DNA from 2 places in the Exiguobacterium sp. E4787 genome. Region 1 is predicted to be linked to the other one. Evidence: predicted binding sites of a transcription regulator. Region 1 holds the regulator's gene; the other holds the start of a gene.
What was found. The regulator Rex, encoded in region 1, represses fermentation and respiration genes when NADH is low (regulators of the CRP and FNR family bind a similar motif). The targets are predictions, from matches to a motif close to TTGTGAAATATTTCACAA.

Region 1 (6,943 bases):
AAAACGATGAGGCGTGTGCCACATCGTTCTTCATGTTAATTCAGTTCGGTCTTAACCGTTGTGTCTGTCATGAAAACCCAAAGTCCAATCCCTTTTAATCCGCATACGAACGCCAACCCATAATACATGAGTGCTTCGAGCGAGTAGGTCAACGTATCCATGAAGAACGAGACGAAGAGTCCAATCATCAAGGCAACGACGACACCTCGTAATGTCAGTTCACTTGATTCGCGTCAGATGGCACGAGATGCTTCCTCACCAAGTGTCGCCGCGACGTCACGGCGCCACGCATAAAACAGAGTCGCAGCCAGCGCCAAAGTCATATCTGGCACGTTACCACCTAAGACATCCATGATGGTGAGCCCGAGCATAATGAACATCCCGAGTTTAAATGCATCTTCATTTGTATAGCTCACTCGAGGTTTCAAGAACTTGTTCATAGGACGATGAACCCCACCGTCAACAGACCATATACGAAACCGAGCACGATCACACTGATGGCGATTGATTTATATTGCGGATACTTATGTAAGACGACCGCTCCGGCGATCACGTGAATAAACGCGACGATGAACGTCACAATCGCAAAACCCATTCGGTTGTTCCTCGCTTCCAAAAATAAATAATAGAAAATCATGGGAATTCATCCGTTTCCCGGTACAATAAAGACTGCATTCATTATATCAATTTTTGGAAAGAAGGCACATCACATCATGAATTATTCACGTATCGATTTATCGACAGAGGAAATGCTCCTCGTCAACAGCGAAGTCGAGAAAAAGAAGCGCAATCTCGTCGTCGCGTACTTGCTTTGGTTCTTCCTCGGCGGTTTCGGCGCACACCGTTTCTACTTTAAAAAGACAGGTAGCGCCCTTGGGATGCTAGCTCTTACGGTTGGTTCAATCATCCTTACCGTCGTCTTGATTGGTTTCGTTGGATTGTTCGTAGCAGGCATTTGGGCGCTCGTCGACGCGTTCCTCATGCCAGGCTGGCAACAACGCGAAGTCGAAGCGATCGAGCGCGAGACGATTGAATCGTTGAAGACTCGCTCTGAGCGTCAAGCTGCCTTTTAACGACCAAGACGGTCACGCCAACGCGTGACCGTCTTTTCTATTAAAAACTATTCTCTTTCAAGTAGAACGCAAAGTTCCGGTGCTTCCGTTCTTTCGTCGCGTAATGAATCCATAACCACGCGAGCGACTCGAGTTCTCGCGCCAGTTTCAAGTGACGCAGCGTATGGGCGTCGAAACCAATCTTCGAGGCAAGGTCTTGAACGGCTCGGACCGACTCTTGCTCGTCTCCGGCGATGAACATCATCGACATGTTCGGGTTCTCCAAGTTCTCGACGCCGGTCTGGTTGAACGCCTTGACGATGCGGACGTGTGACGCAAGTTCTTGCAGATGCTCGGCCCCCGATTTCCCTTCCGGCCGCTCGATCGAATCAAACTCTTTGGCAATCGGATTCGTCACATCGATGACAATCTTGTCGTCCAAGTCCCGGAGCGATTGAATCAAATCGACGGCCGCCGCGAACGGCGTCGTCAATAACAAAATCTGTGCGTTCGACGCCACTTCTTGGAGCGACATCGTCCCCTCGCGCTCCGAGCGCGTCCCGTACAACACTTCATATCCGACATCTTCGAACTTGCGCCCGAGCGTCCGTCCGACTTTCCCTGCTCCTAAAATACCAATCTTCATATAGTCCGACTCCCCTTCACAGTTCTTCGTCTGCGTGCCGTAGCCTTTCTCTTACCCCTTCCCCGGCTTCAGACGAAGAAAAACCTGTGTGCATTGTACGCTTGTCGCCAATTTATATGGTAAAATTTTCATATCATAGTTGAGATAGGAGCCACGCTTATGCAACGTCCGCTTCGAAAATCTGCCACGAACCGCTCACTCTTTGGTGTCTGCGGCGGCATCGCTGAATACTTCGACCTGTCCCCGCTCGGTGTACGTCTGCTCTTTTTGATTGTGCCGGGGAACGTCCTCATCTATATGATTCTCGCCAACTCGATGAAGGACGCCCCACGCTATCTATAAAAAAACTCGGAAGCCGCGGCTCCCGAGTTTTTTTATGCGTTGACTTTATCTTTCATCGCCGCGAGCGCCCCACTGTTGATGAAGTGCCATGGCTTGTTGTAGTGCGGTTGGAAGAAGAAGTCGACATAGGCGAGCTCTTCAACCGTCATCTCGTTTTGGATGGCGAGCGACAACGTGTTGACCGCTTGCGTCATGTCCGCTTTCGAGAGGACTTGTCCGCCGACGACGCGGTGTGTGCCGACTTCATAGACGAGTTTGAACTGAACCGGTTCAGCCGTCGGCATGAACTCCGGACGGTACGCATCCTCAATCACAACACTCTCAACGTCGAGGCCGAACAGTCCAGCTGCTTCTTCTGTAAGTCCAGACGAGGCAATGTTCCAATCGTAGAGACGGAGACCTGACGTTCCTTGCGTCCCTTGATAACGGACACGCGGTGCGATCAAGTTCTCGGCGACGAGCGTTCCCATGCGGACGGCGTTCGTCGCGAGCGGGATGTAGGCATGTGTGCGCGCCGGGTTGTAATAGACGGCACAGCTGTCACCAGCCGCGAAGACGTCCGGGTTGCTCGTGCGCATATATTCGTCGACGATAATGGCGCCGTTGCCGAGCATGTCGACTTGGCCTTGAAGGAGTCCCGTGTTTGGGCGGAAGCCGACACAGAGGATGACGAGGTCGGCCTCGAACTCACCTTTATCGGTCACGACGTGCGTGACGTTTCCATCTGTCCCATGGAACGCTTCGACCGTCTGGCCGAGTTCGAGGTCGATGCCGCGTGACGTCATGTCTGCCTCGAGTTGGTCTGTGAACGACTTGTCGAGATACTTGTTCAAGATGCGGTCGGCACTATCGATGAACGTGACGTGTTTGCCGTACACTTCGAACGCCTCGACGAGCTCGACACCGATATAGCCGGCACCGATGACGGCGATGTTCGTCGCGTCTTTTGCCCGCTCGATGATGCGTTGGGCGTGGCCATAGTTTTTGCAGAGCTCAATCCCAGTCATCTCGATGCCAGGAAGCGTCGGGACGATCGGCCATGAACCAGTCGTGACGATCAAACGGTCGAACGTGTCATAGACGTCTTCTCCCGTGTCGAGGTTTTTCGCATGGACCGTCTTCGCTTCCGTATCGATGTTCAACACGTCGTGCTTCATGCGCATTGTCGCGCCGAGTTCTTCGAGTTCGGTCGGTGACGCGTAAAAGAGCTCTTCCGCACGTTTGACGACACCGCCGACGTGGAGGGCGATCCCACATGAGAGGAAGCTGACGTTGTCGTTCCGCTCATACACCGTGATGTCGAGATTGTCGTGCTTGGCGAGTAATCCTTTGACTGCTGCTGTTCCTGCGTGTGTACATCCGATGACTGCGATTTTCATATGGTTGTCTCTCCTTTGAGTGTTAGGTAAGTTAGTGTTTGTGATAAATATCACATTTACTTTCTGAACTTAGTGTACTATTTCACAAGAAGGTTTGACAATCCCTTTGCTCACTTTTTCACGTAATTATGTCTAAAGTTTGAACGGCTGGTGTGACAACAAAAAAACCGCTCCGCAACCGGAACGGTTCATTCATGAATGGGTCGTGCGTCTTGCTTTAAACCAGTGGTAAGTGACGACGCCGATATAGGTGAGGAGGCCGATCACGTACAGACTGAAGCCAATAAAAATCCACCCCAGCGCGTCCCAACCACGGACGCAGACGAGTCCGATGATACACGATACGTATCCCGCGAGGAGCAACATCAACGAGAAGACGAGGCTTCGCCTGAATCGCGATTTCAAAAAGTTCAGTCCGGCAATCAGCAACATTGTCGTCAACACGCCGATGATGATGAGTTCATCCCCGTAGTACTCCCAAGCCATCGCTTCTCCCCCTGACTGATGTTTAAGTAGTTTTATCGTATCACGTGGGTCCAGTGTTTATCTTGTTGTTAAAAACATTTATTTCCAATCATAAAAAAAGCATCGTCCCATTAAAGAACGATGCTTACTTCTCATTCATTTGTTTCATCAAATCGACTTGCTCTTTCACCATCGCCTCTTTCTCACGTCGGAGCACGCCCCGGTACGTGATGCGTGAAATCGATAAACTGATCTCATACAAGAAAAAGAGAGGCAGTGACACCATGAGGTGCGACGTCAAATCCGGCGGCGTGATGAAGGCCGCGATGACGAATAAGGCGAAGTAGGCGTACTTCCTGATTTTTGAGAGGAAGTACGGTGTCACGACACCGATGCGCGTCAAGAACATCGTCACGACCGGCAACTGGAACAACAGTCCGAATGGAATGGTCAGTTGCAGCAAGAACGTGAAGTAGTTCGACGCCCCGATGATTTGCGTCAGCCCAAGGTCTTGCCCGAGGTCCGTCGAGATATCGAGGACGAGCGGGAACAACCAATAGTAGGCGAACGCGAGACCGATCAAGAACAAGATGAAGATGATCGGGATATACGCGAGCGTCGCTTTCCGCTCATTCGGGTGCAGACCAGGTGCGACGAACGCCCACAGTTGATACAGTAGAAACGGACCGGACGCGACGAGCCCGATGACGAGCGCCAAGTTCAAGTAAATCATGAGCGGGTCCGCGACCCCAAAGGCGTTCAGTTCGAGCCCTCGTTCGACGAGGTCCGCCTGCAGATAGGCGAGCACGTATTTGACACTCGGCAAAGCGATCAAAAAGAAGGCAAAGACGACAAATGCCGACAGCATCAGTCGTCTCCGCAGCTCTGTCAAGTGATCGGACAGCGCCCGCTCTTGATCAGGTTGATGATTCATGATTACTGCTCTTTCTTCTCAAGTTCTTTCTTATCTTTCTCGTCATGTTCGTTCATCATGCCGTTTGTGGCATTTTTGAACTCACGGAGCGTTTGTCCGGCGGCGCGTCCGAATTCAGGCAATTTCTTCGGCCCGAAGATGATGAGCGCGACGATGGCGATAATGAAGATACTCGCTCCCCCAGGAATACCGACGACGAGCAACGATGATAGTAATTCCATTATTGATGGACCCCCTCAGCAGATGGATAGTGTTGCATAAAGTAAATGAGCGACTGGAGTTCGATCGACAAGTCGATATGATGGACGCGGACCGTGTCCGGCACAGTAAGCCTGGCCGGTGTGAAGTTCAAGATGCCTTTGATGCCGAAGCGGACCAAGTCATCCGCGACAGGCTGCGCATAGGTAGACGGCACCGTTAAGATGGCGACATCAATCTTGTTTTGTTTCATGATCTGTTCCATCTCATCCACGTGATGAATCGGGACACCGGACATCGTCGTGCCGACTTTTGTCTCGTCTGCGTCGAACCCGACGACGATATGTGTGTTATTGTTTTTAAGGAAGTTGTAGTTGACGAAAGCTGTCCCAAGATGACCAACCCCGACTAAGGCGACGTTCGTAATCTCGTCCTGATTCAGTGTCTTACGGAAAAAGTCTAACAGATACTGTACGTTATAGCCATATCCCTTTTTCCCGAGCGCACCGAAGTACGAGAAATCGCGACGAATCGTGGCCGAATCGACCTTGACCGCCTCGCTCAGTTCAGCAGAAGAGACACGCTGTTTTCCTGATGAATGTAGGCTTTGGATAAACCGATAGTATAGTGGCAACCGTTTGGCTGTCGCTTGCGGAATCTTTGGTTCGTTTTGACTCAACGGAAAGAGCCTCCTTTTTACGACGCGTTTCAAACGAATCTAATTTCATACACCTTGATTGTAAACGAATTCACATGACCACTCAATGAATATACCTGAAAAGGGGAAGAAATAAAGTATACTAAATAGAGAGAAAGGGGTTTTTTCACTTGATCCTACTGCAAGTCAATAACTTATCGAAATCATTCGGCGTCGAGCCGATTTTAGAGAACGTCAAACTCGAGATTCAAGAAGGCGAACGCGTCGCGCTCGTCGGCCGTAACGGTGCCGGCAAGTCGACACTGCTCAAAGTCATCGCCGGGGAATACAACTACGACTCGGGCGATATCATGAAGCCGAAAGACGTCACCATCGGCTACCTGGCCCAAGATTCAGGGTTAGAGTCGAACGAGACGATGTGGAACGAAATGTTGACTGTCTTCACCGATTTAATCGAACAAGAAAAGACGCTGCGCCGCATGGAGCAAGACATGGGTTCCGAGCGCATCTTGAACGACCCGGCCGCCTATGAGCGCCTCTTGTCGTCTTACGATGAAGAACAGCATACGTTTAAAGACCGTGGCGGCTATCAATATGAGGCGACGATCCGCTCTGTCCTTCACGGGATGCGGTTCTATCCGGACGACTTCGAACGCCGCATCGATACGCTCTCCGGCGGACAACGGACACGCCTCGCCCTCGCGAAGATGCTGCTCCAGAGTCCAGACCTGCTCATCTTGGATGAGCCGACGAACCACTTGGACATCGAGACGCTCGGTTGGCTCGAGAAGTATTTGAGCGGCTATAAAGGCGCCGTCCTCATCGTCTCCCACGACCGCTACTTCCTCGACCGCGTCGTCTCGGTCGTCTATGAGTTGTCGCGCCACCGGAGCCGTCGCTTCGTCGGCAACTACACGAAGTACCTTGAACAGAAGGCTGCCATTTACGAGCAAGAGAAGAAACAGTTCGAGTCGCAACAAGAAGAGATTGCCAAGATGCAGGATTTCATTCAGCGTAACATCGCCCGGGCGACAACGACGAAGCGGGCCCAGAGTGTCCGTAAACGGCTCGAGAAAGTCGACCGGATGGAAGCGCCGGACGGTGATGAGCGCAGCGCCGTCCTCTCGTTCTCAATCAAACGTCAAAGCGGGAACGACGTATTGAGCGGCAGCGACCTCGCCATCGGCTATGAAGAACCGATCGCCCAAAATCTCCGCTTCCAATTGCAGCGCGGCGAATCGGTCGCCCTCGTCGGCCCGAACGGAGTCG
Region 2 (6,943 bases), on a different contig from region 1:
TGCCACCGAATCCGACCGGGAGTAACATGTACGGGGTGACGAGACCGAATGTGAGAATCGTCGCCACGAGCCGGCGGTCGAGCTTCAACTCGTTAAACAGCACGAGGAGCGGCGGGATGACGATCGGGATGAACGCGATGTGAATCGGTAGCGCGTTTTGTGAACTTATCGCTAGAAGTAATAAGAACGATAGCAATAGCGCCTTGACCCGTGTCACACTTTTGCCAGTGACGTCGCGTCCTGACATGCTGATTAACTTTTCAGCCAGGATGTCTGGGAGTCCAGTTTTTGATAGACCGACGGCGAAGGCGCCGAGCAACGCGTAACTGAGGGCGATTGTCGCACCTCCGCCGAGCCCGTCACTGAAGGCGGTCAACGTCTCATTGAATCCGAGACCTCCGACTAGACCACCGACGACGGCGGCAAGGATGAGTGACAAGACGATGTGCACGCGACTGATCGCGAGCGCGAATAATACGATAACAGCTAATAAGACAGCATTCATCATTTCCAACACCTTTCATTCAAAACTCTTTCTCTTGTTATCACTTTAATATGATAAAGACTTTTGAAATTTAACATACGTGTTTCGGGTTGTCAAATCGATTGTTCAAAAAAAGCGATAACTCCGAAAAGTTATCGCTCGTTCGTCATCCTTCAACGTTATGGTATACCTGGCGCACGTCTTCGAGGTCTTCGAGGACGTCGAGTAATTTTTCAAACTGTTCTTTCGACTCGTCGTCGAGGGTAATCTCGTTTTGGGGCAGCATCGTCAACTCGGCGACTTCAAACGTCTCGATGCCTGCTGCTTTGAAGGCAGTCTGGACGGCATGGAACGCTTCTGGTTCCGCATAGACGATCACCGTCTCATCTTCTTCGATGACATCACGGACGTCGAGGTCGTGCTCCATCATGAGTTCGAGTACATCGTCGGCAGACATGCCGTTGACACCGATGACGGCCGTCGCGTCGAACATGTAAGCGACCGACCCGCTGACACCCATGTTGCCGCCGTTTTTACCGAAAGCGGCGCGGACTTCAGACGCCGTCCGGTTGACGTTGTTCGTGAGCGTGTCGACGATGAGCATCGAGCCGTTCGGTCCGAATCCTTCATAGCGGAGCTCGTCGAAGTTCTCTTCGTCGCCGCCCTTCGCTTTGTCGATAGCACGGTCGATGATTGCGCGCGGGACGTTGTACGTTTTCGCTCGTTCGACGACGAACTTGAGTGCTTGGTTTGATTCTGGATCTGGTTCCCCTTGACGGGCGACTACGTAGATTTCACGGCCGAACTTCGCATAGATGCGACTCGTATTGGCGTCTTTTGACGCCTTTTTCTCTTTAATGTTGTTCCATTTACGACCCATTACATGTCATCTCTCTTTCCATTGTTCGATTGATTCATCCTCGATTATATAAGAAGACGTGGATGTTGACGAGCAAAAATCATCCCTCGCTTTTATCCATCTTCTCGACGATCTCCGTCAACGTCTTCAAACTGTCGATCAGGCGGTCCGTCTCTTCCTCGTTCAGAAACGCGAGACGGTCCTCGAACAGGCGACGGAACGAATCGCGACGCTCGCGGAGGACGAGTTCGCCCTTTTCGGTCAGTTGATTCCAGATGACGCGGCGATCGCGTTCGTCCGGGACGCGGGTGATGTAGCCCTCATCGACGAGCTTCGTGATGAGCGGCGTCACGTTCGGCGGGGCAATCGATAACGTCTCACTGATGTGTCCGTTCGTGACCGCGCCTTCATCTTCAATCAACATGAGGAGATGAAAGTGGGAAAAGTTTAAGTTTGGGATTTGCGGAAGGTCGGAACGACGTAACAACTTCCGGCGAATAAATGGGATCAGTTTCACGAACTGATCGGATGCGTCTTGTCTCGGCATAATCATGTCACTTCCTAATTAGGTTCTTTCTTCATTATACACGACCGAGCGCAGGCTGGACGACCAATCCTCATCCCGTGACATTTTGCACAGCGCATTCGCCCCATCATGGACACAACGTATGTAAGCGTTTTCATATCGCATCTGCTTTATTTTCATGAAAACGCATTCGATTTTACTGAGCGACATATGAAAAAGCAAGCCCTATCCTCATTCCCCTGAAAAATATTGTGAAAGAGTTCACATTGTTGTCACGCACAAAATGCGAGAAACGTTGTATTCTATGAATGTGAAGGAAAGCACAAACTCTTCTCGAACCAATTGATTGCCCCGTGCTCTCCATCAAGTCAACAGTATAAGCTCTCATTCATGAGGAGGAAACCAACATGGCAGTTAAAGAGAAAGCAGTAGTAGAAACATCAGCAGAACAGATGGTCGACACGCTCGTCACTAGAGCCCACACGGCGCTCGAGACATTGATGACGTTCGACCAAGAGAAAATCGATGCAATCGTTCAAGCGATGGCGCTCGCAGGTCTCGAACAACACGTCGCCCTCGCGAAACATGCATATGAAGAAACCGGTCGCGGTGTGTTTGAAGATAAAATGATCAAAAACATCTTTGCGACAGAATATATTTATAACTCACTCCGTGGCGAGAAGACGGTCGGCGTCATCGAGGACGATGAGCAAAACGGTATCACGTACATCGCGGAACCAGTCGGAGTCGTCGCCGGGGTCACACCGGTCACGAACCCGACATCAACGACGATGTTCAAAGCAATCATCGCCATCAAAACACGTAACCCGATCATCTTCGGTTTCCACCCGTCGGCACAACAGTGTTCAAGTGAAGCGGCACGGATCCTTCGTGACGCAGCCATCGAAGCGGGAGCTCCGGAACACTTGATTCAATGGGTCGAAAAACCGTCACTCGACGCGACGAAAGCGCTCATGAACCACCCAGGTGTTGCCATGGTCCTCGCAACTGGTGGAGCGGCGATGGTCAAATCAGCCTACTCGACTGGTAAACCAGCCCTTGGCGTCGGTCCTGGTAACGTTCCGGCCTACATCGACAAAACAGCAAAAGTGAAACGTGCCATCTCGGACGTCATCTTGTCGAAAACGTTCGATAACGGCATGATCTGTGCATCTGAACAAGCAATTATCGTCGACCAAGAAGTGTATGAAGAAGTGAAAGCGGAAATGACGGCGCTCGGTTGCTACTTCTGCTCACCAGAAGAGAAAGCGAAACTCGAGACACTCGTTATCAAAACAGACTCTTGTGCGGTCAACCCGGAAATCGTCGGGAAGCCGGCAGCCTGGATCGCCGAACGAGCTGGACTCACAGTCCCGGCCGATACAAAAATCTTGATCGCCGAACTCGAGACGGTCGGTGCGACAGAGTTGCTCTCACACGAGAAACTCAGCCCGGTGCTCGGTGCTTATAAAGTCCAATCGCGTGAAGAAGGATTTGCTATCGCTGAGAAGATGCTTGAAATCGGTGGTCTCGGACATACGGCAGCGATCCACTCGACTGACGACGACGCCATCCTCGCCTTCGGACTCCGGATGAAAGCTTGCCGCATCATCGTCAACTCGCCAACGGCACACGGTGGTATCGGTGACCTCTATAACGAAATGACACCATCACTCACACTCGGTTGTGGGTCGTACGGTAAAAACTCCGTCTCTGAGAACGTGACGGCGAAACATCTACTCAACGTGAAAAAGGTGGCGAGACGTCGCGTGAATATGCAGTGGTTTAAAGTCCCTGAAAAGATTTACTTTGAGAAAAACTCAGTCCAGTACCTTCAATCGCTCACATCGAAAAAACGGGCGATGATCGTCACGGATGAAATGATGGTCAAACTCGGATTTGCCGATAAAGTCGTCAAAAACTTGCCTGCTGGCATCGAGTACCGCATCTTCGACCAAGTCGAGCCAGACCCGTCAGTTGAGACGGTCATGCGCGGTGCCGAAGCGATGCGTCACTTCCAACCAGATATGATTATCGCACTCGGCGGTGGATCACCAATGGATGCCGCGAAAGGCATGTGGCTCTTCTACGAACGCCCAGAAGAGAAGTTCTCGAACCTTCGCCAAAAATTCATGGATATCCGCAAGCGGACGTACAAGTTCCCGACGCTCGGTAACAAGTCGATGTTCGTCGCCATCCCGACAACATCAGGCACGGGTTCTGAAGTGACACCCTTCACGGTCATCACGGATAAGAAACGCAACGTCAAATACCCGATCGCTGACTACGCGATCACACCGGACGTCGCCATCGTCGACCCTGAGTTCGTCATGACGGTCCCAGCATCAATCACGGCCGATACAGGAATGGACGTGTTGACACACGCCATCGAAGCGTACGTCTCAGTCATGGCTAACGATTATACAGACGGACTCGCGCTTCGTTCGATGAAGATGATCTTCGATTACCTCCCGAAAGCGTATGAGAACGGAAGTGACGCCGAAGCGCGTCAGAAAGTCCACAACGCATCGACAATGGCTGGTATGGCGTTCGCGAACGCGTTCCTCGGTATCAACCACTCGATCGCACACAAAATCGGTGGCGAGTTCCACGTCCCACACGGACGGACGAACGCGATCCTCATGCCGCACGTCATCCGCTACAATGCGACACGCCCATCGAAACTCGCGGCGTTCCCGAAATATGAGTCATTCATCGCCGACGAGCGTTACGCAGAAATCGCGCGCTACCTCGGACTTCCAGCCAGCACGACTGAGGAAGGCGTCGAGTCACTCATTCAAGCTGTCATCGAGCTCGGTCAGCGCTTGAACATCAAACTCTCGTTCAAAGCCCAAGGCATCAAGAAAGCGGAGCTCGACGCGAAAGTCGACAAGATGGCAGTCGACGCGTTCGAAGACCAATGTACGACGGCCAATCCGAAAATGCCGCTCGTCGAAGAATTGAAAGAGATCATGTACGCTGCATACGAAGGTGTATAAGTCTTGCACCGATCAAAACGGTTTCCCTCATTCAGAGGGAGGCCGTTTTTTGTGAAAAAGAAATATACAATTGTCAGATAACTTAATATAATAGGATAATACAACCATTTATTGATGAGTTTTTTTTCATGGAGATACGCAGATGACAATTATGTACAGCTTACTGTCGGCACTATTTACCGTTTTTCTTTATTTCAATCCGCTCTCATCAACAAGTCCTTATGAGATGGCTGAATATTTTGCGTCACAAGATCGAGATGCAGATAGTTACGATAGTTTTGAGTTTTTGACACATTTGGTACAGAGCTAGAAGTGAGTGCGAAGAGTATCGTCCATTACGTCCAGCGCTCTACTTATTGGACGGACATTTATCTAGGCGACGATTATTTTGAAGGATACTCGAGCATGGCGCTCGAACAGGAGATCGAAGGTGAACTTTTACATATGAACTGGGATGACCCCATCGAACAAGTAGAAGGCAAAGTGATCGTGTTGCCGATGACAGACACTTCTCTCGAAAAGTCGCATACGGCCTATACGTCAGATTATTACGGGGTCATCGATAATGATGAAGCGGGCAACCGTTACTTAGGTAAACTCGCTGAAACAGGGGCAGCCGGTTACGTCATTACACCGCATCCAAATGAACCGGATGAGAGCGGCTTCGTGATTGTTTCCTATACATTACCGATTGGGGGTACCGGAGTCGATGGAGAGGCGGCCAAAGCTTTTCGTGATGGCGAAATGATTGTCATCGAACCGTACCTCGAAGAAATACCGTATATAGAGTATGTACAACAAGGGGAAGGGGATGAAGAAATTGTCATCATGTCTCGCCTTGACGCTTCGTGGAAAGGGGATCATGTCCTATCAAGCGTTAGTGGGTCTTCCGTCCTTTATCATTTATTAGAAAAGAGGGACGGTGTGAAAACCGATGCCACAATCCGCTACGTTTTTTTAAATGGTAGTGGGTTTGGAGAAGAGGCAAGTGATGACTATCTCGCTCAATTGAAAGAGCGTCAACCATCGTTGAAGACGATTCTGCAGTTAGATGCCATGGGAACGGGGGACGACCCACTTTACATTCGAACGATTGGGATGAAACGCCACTCCTTTTTAGAGACAGAACCGTTCGACGCACTTGATGTGACGATATTAGGCAGTTCAAGTCTGGACAGCTACGGAGAAACTGACTTACCTCTAGCCGTCCTGAGCGATTCGCGGTTGGCGGTTTATGAATTGCATACTGAATACGATAATCTAGATCGTCTATCCAATGAAGTGATGGAAGAGCAAGTTGAATGGTTGAAGCAGTGGCTGATTACTCAATGAAACGATTTTCCCCGAGACGTTCCTAATAAGAACGTCTTTTCTTTACGGATAAACACTCGTCCTCTCTTAAATACTTCGGTATGATGAAAGGGGAGGCGATACAATGGAACGACAACTGAACGTGACAACGAATTATGGACAACTGGTCGGTACGTGGATGACCCACGGCGAACCCCGTAAGACGGTCGTCCTGCTCAGCGGGAGTGGGCCGAGCGACCGGGACGGCAATCTTGGACCATCCCAATTCGGCACATATAAAAAGCTGGCCGAGGCGCTCTTTGAGATGGGTGTCAACGTCTACCGCTATGATAAACAAGGCATCGGTGAATCGGACGGTGATTTCAATAAAGTCGGGCTGCACGATTTGGTTACAGATGCGATCACCGTCGTCAACGCCATCAAACAGGAGCCGGACGCAAGTGACATGTATGTGCTTGGTCACAGCGAAGGGGCAGTGATTGCCCCGGCGGTCCAGCTCGAGACGAACGCGGCCGGACTGCTTCTTCTTGCCGGATTCAACGATTCCTCGAAGAAGATGTTCTTGCTGCAAGCCGACGCACTCGCAACTGAAGTCGGTTCGGTGAAAGGACTCAAGGGCGTGTTCTATCGATTGACCGGCGTCCCGAAGAAGATTCGCCAGCGCCAAGACGATTTGCTCGAACGGTCGCTGCGGACGAACGTCGCCGCCTTCAAGTACCGCGGCCAAGTCGTGAACGCCAAATGGATTCGCGAGCATGCGTCGT

Region 2: adhE (bifunctional acetaldehyde-CoA/alcohol dehydrogenase) is a predicted target of Rex. The motif match lies at 2,119-2,136, and genes of this name have one in related genera.

What each region holds. Positions count from the first base shown of each region.
Region 1 covers NZ_JACSLY010000021.1:9,106-16,048, reverse strand. Annotated here, with positions in the region: gene KNP80_RS15310 (hypothetical protein) at 36-191, opposite strand; gene KNP80_RS15305 (hypothetical protein) at 234-440, opposite strand; gene KNP80_RS15300 (hypothetical protein) at 437-616, opposite strand; gene KNP80_RS15295 (TM2 domain-containing protein) at 714-1,073, shown strand; partial or broken gene KNP80_RS15290 (NADPH-dependent F420 reductase) at 1,114-1,701, opposite strand; gene KNP80_RS15285 (PspC domain-containing protein) at 1,858-2,040, shown strand; gene KNP80_RS15280 (FAD-dependent oxidoreductase) at 2,073-3,419, opposite strand; gene KNP80_RS15275 (hypothetical protein) at 3,612-3,905, opposite strand; gene tatC (twin-arginine translocase subunit TatC) at 4,030-4,818, opposite strand; gene KNP80_RS15265 (twin-arginine translocase TatA/TatE family subunit) at 4,821-5,039, opposite strand; gene KNP80_RS15260 (redox-sensing transcriptional repressor Rex) at 5,039-5,695, opposite strand; gene KNP80_RS15255 (ABC-F family ATP-binding cassette domain-containing protein) at 5,845-6,943, shown strand, end outside.
Region 2 covers NZ_JACSLY010000002.1:8,397-15,339, reverse strand. Annotated here, with positions in the region: gene KNP80_RS02555 (Na+/H+ antiporter family protein) at 1-505, opposite strand, end outside; gene KNP80_RS02550 (YebC/PmpR family DNA-binding transcriptional regulator) at 651-1,364, opposite strand; gene KNP80_RS02545 (MarR family winged helix-turn-helix transcriptional regulator) at 1,444-1,896, opposite strand; gene adhE (bifunctional acetaldehyde-CoA/alcohol dehydrogenase) at 2,277-4,868, shown strand; gene KNP80_RS02535 (zinc-binding metallopeptidase family protein) at 5,181-6,200, shown strand; gene KNP80_RS02530 (alpha/beta hydrolase) at 6,304-6,943, shown strand, end outside.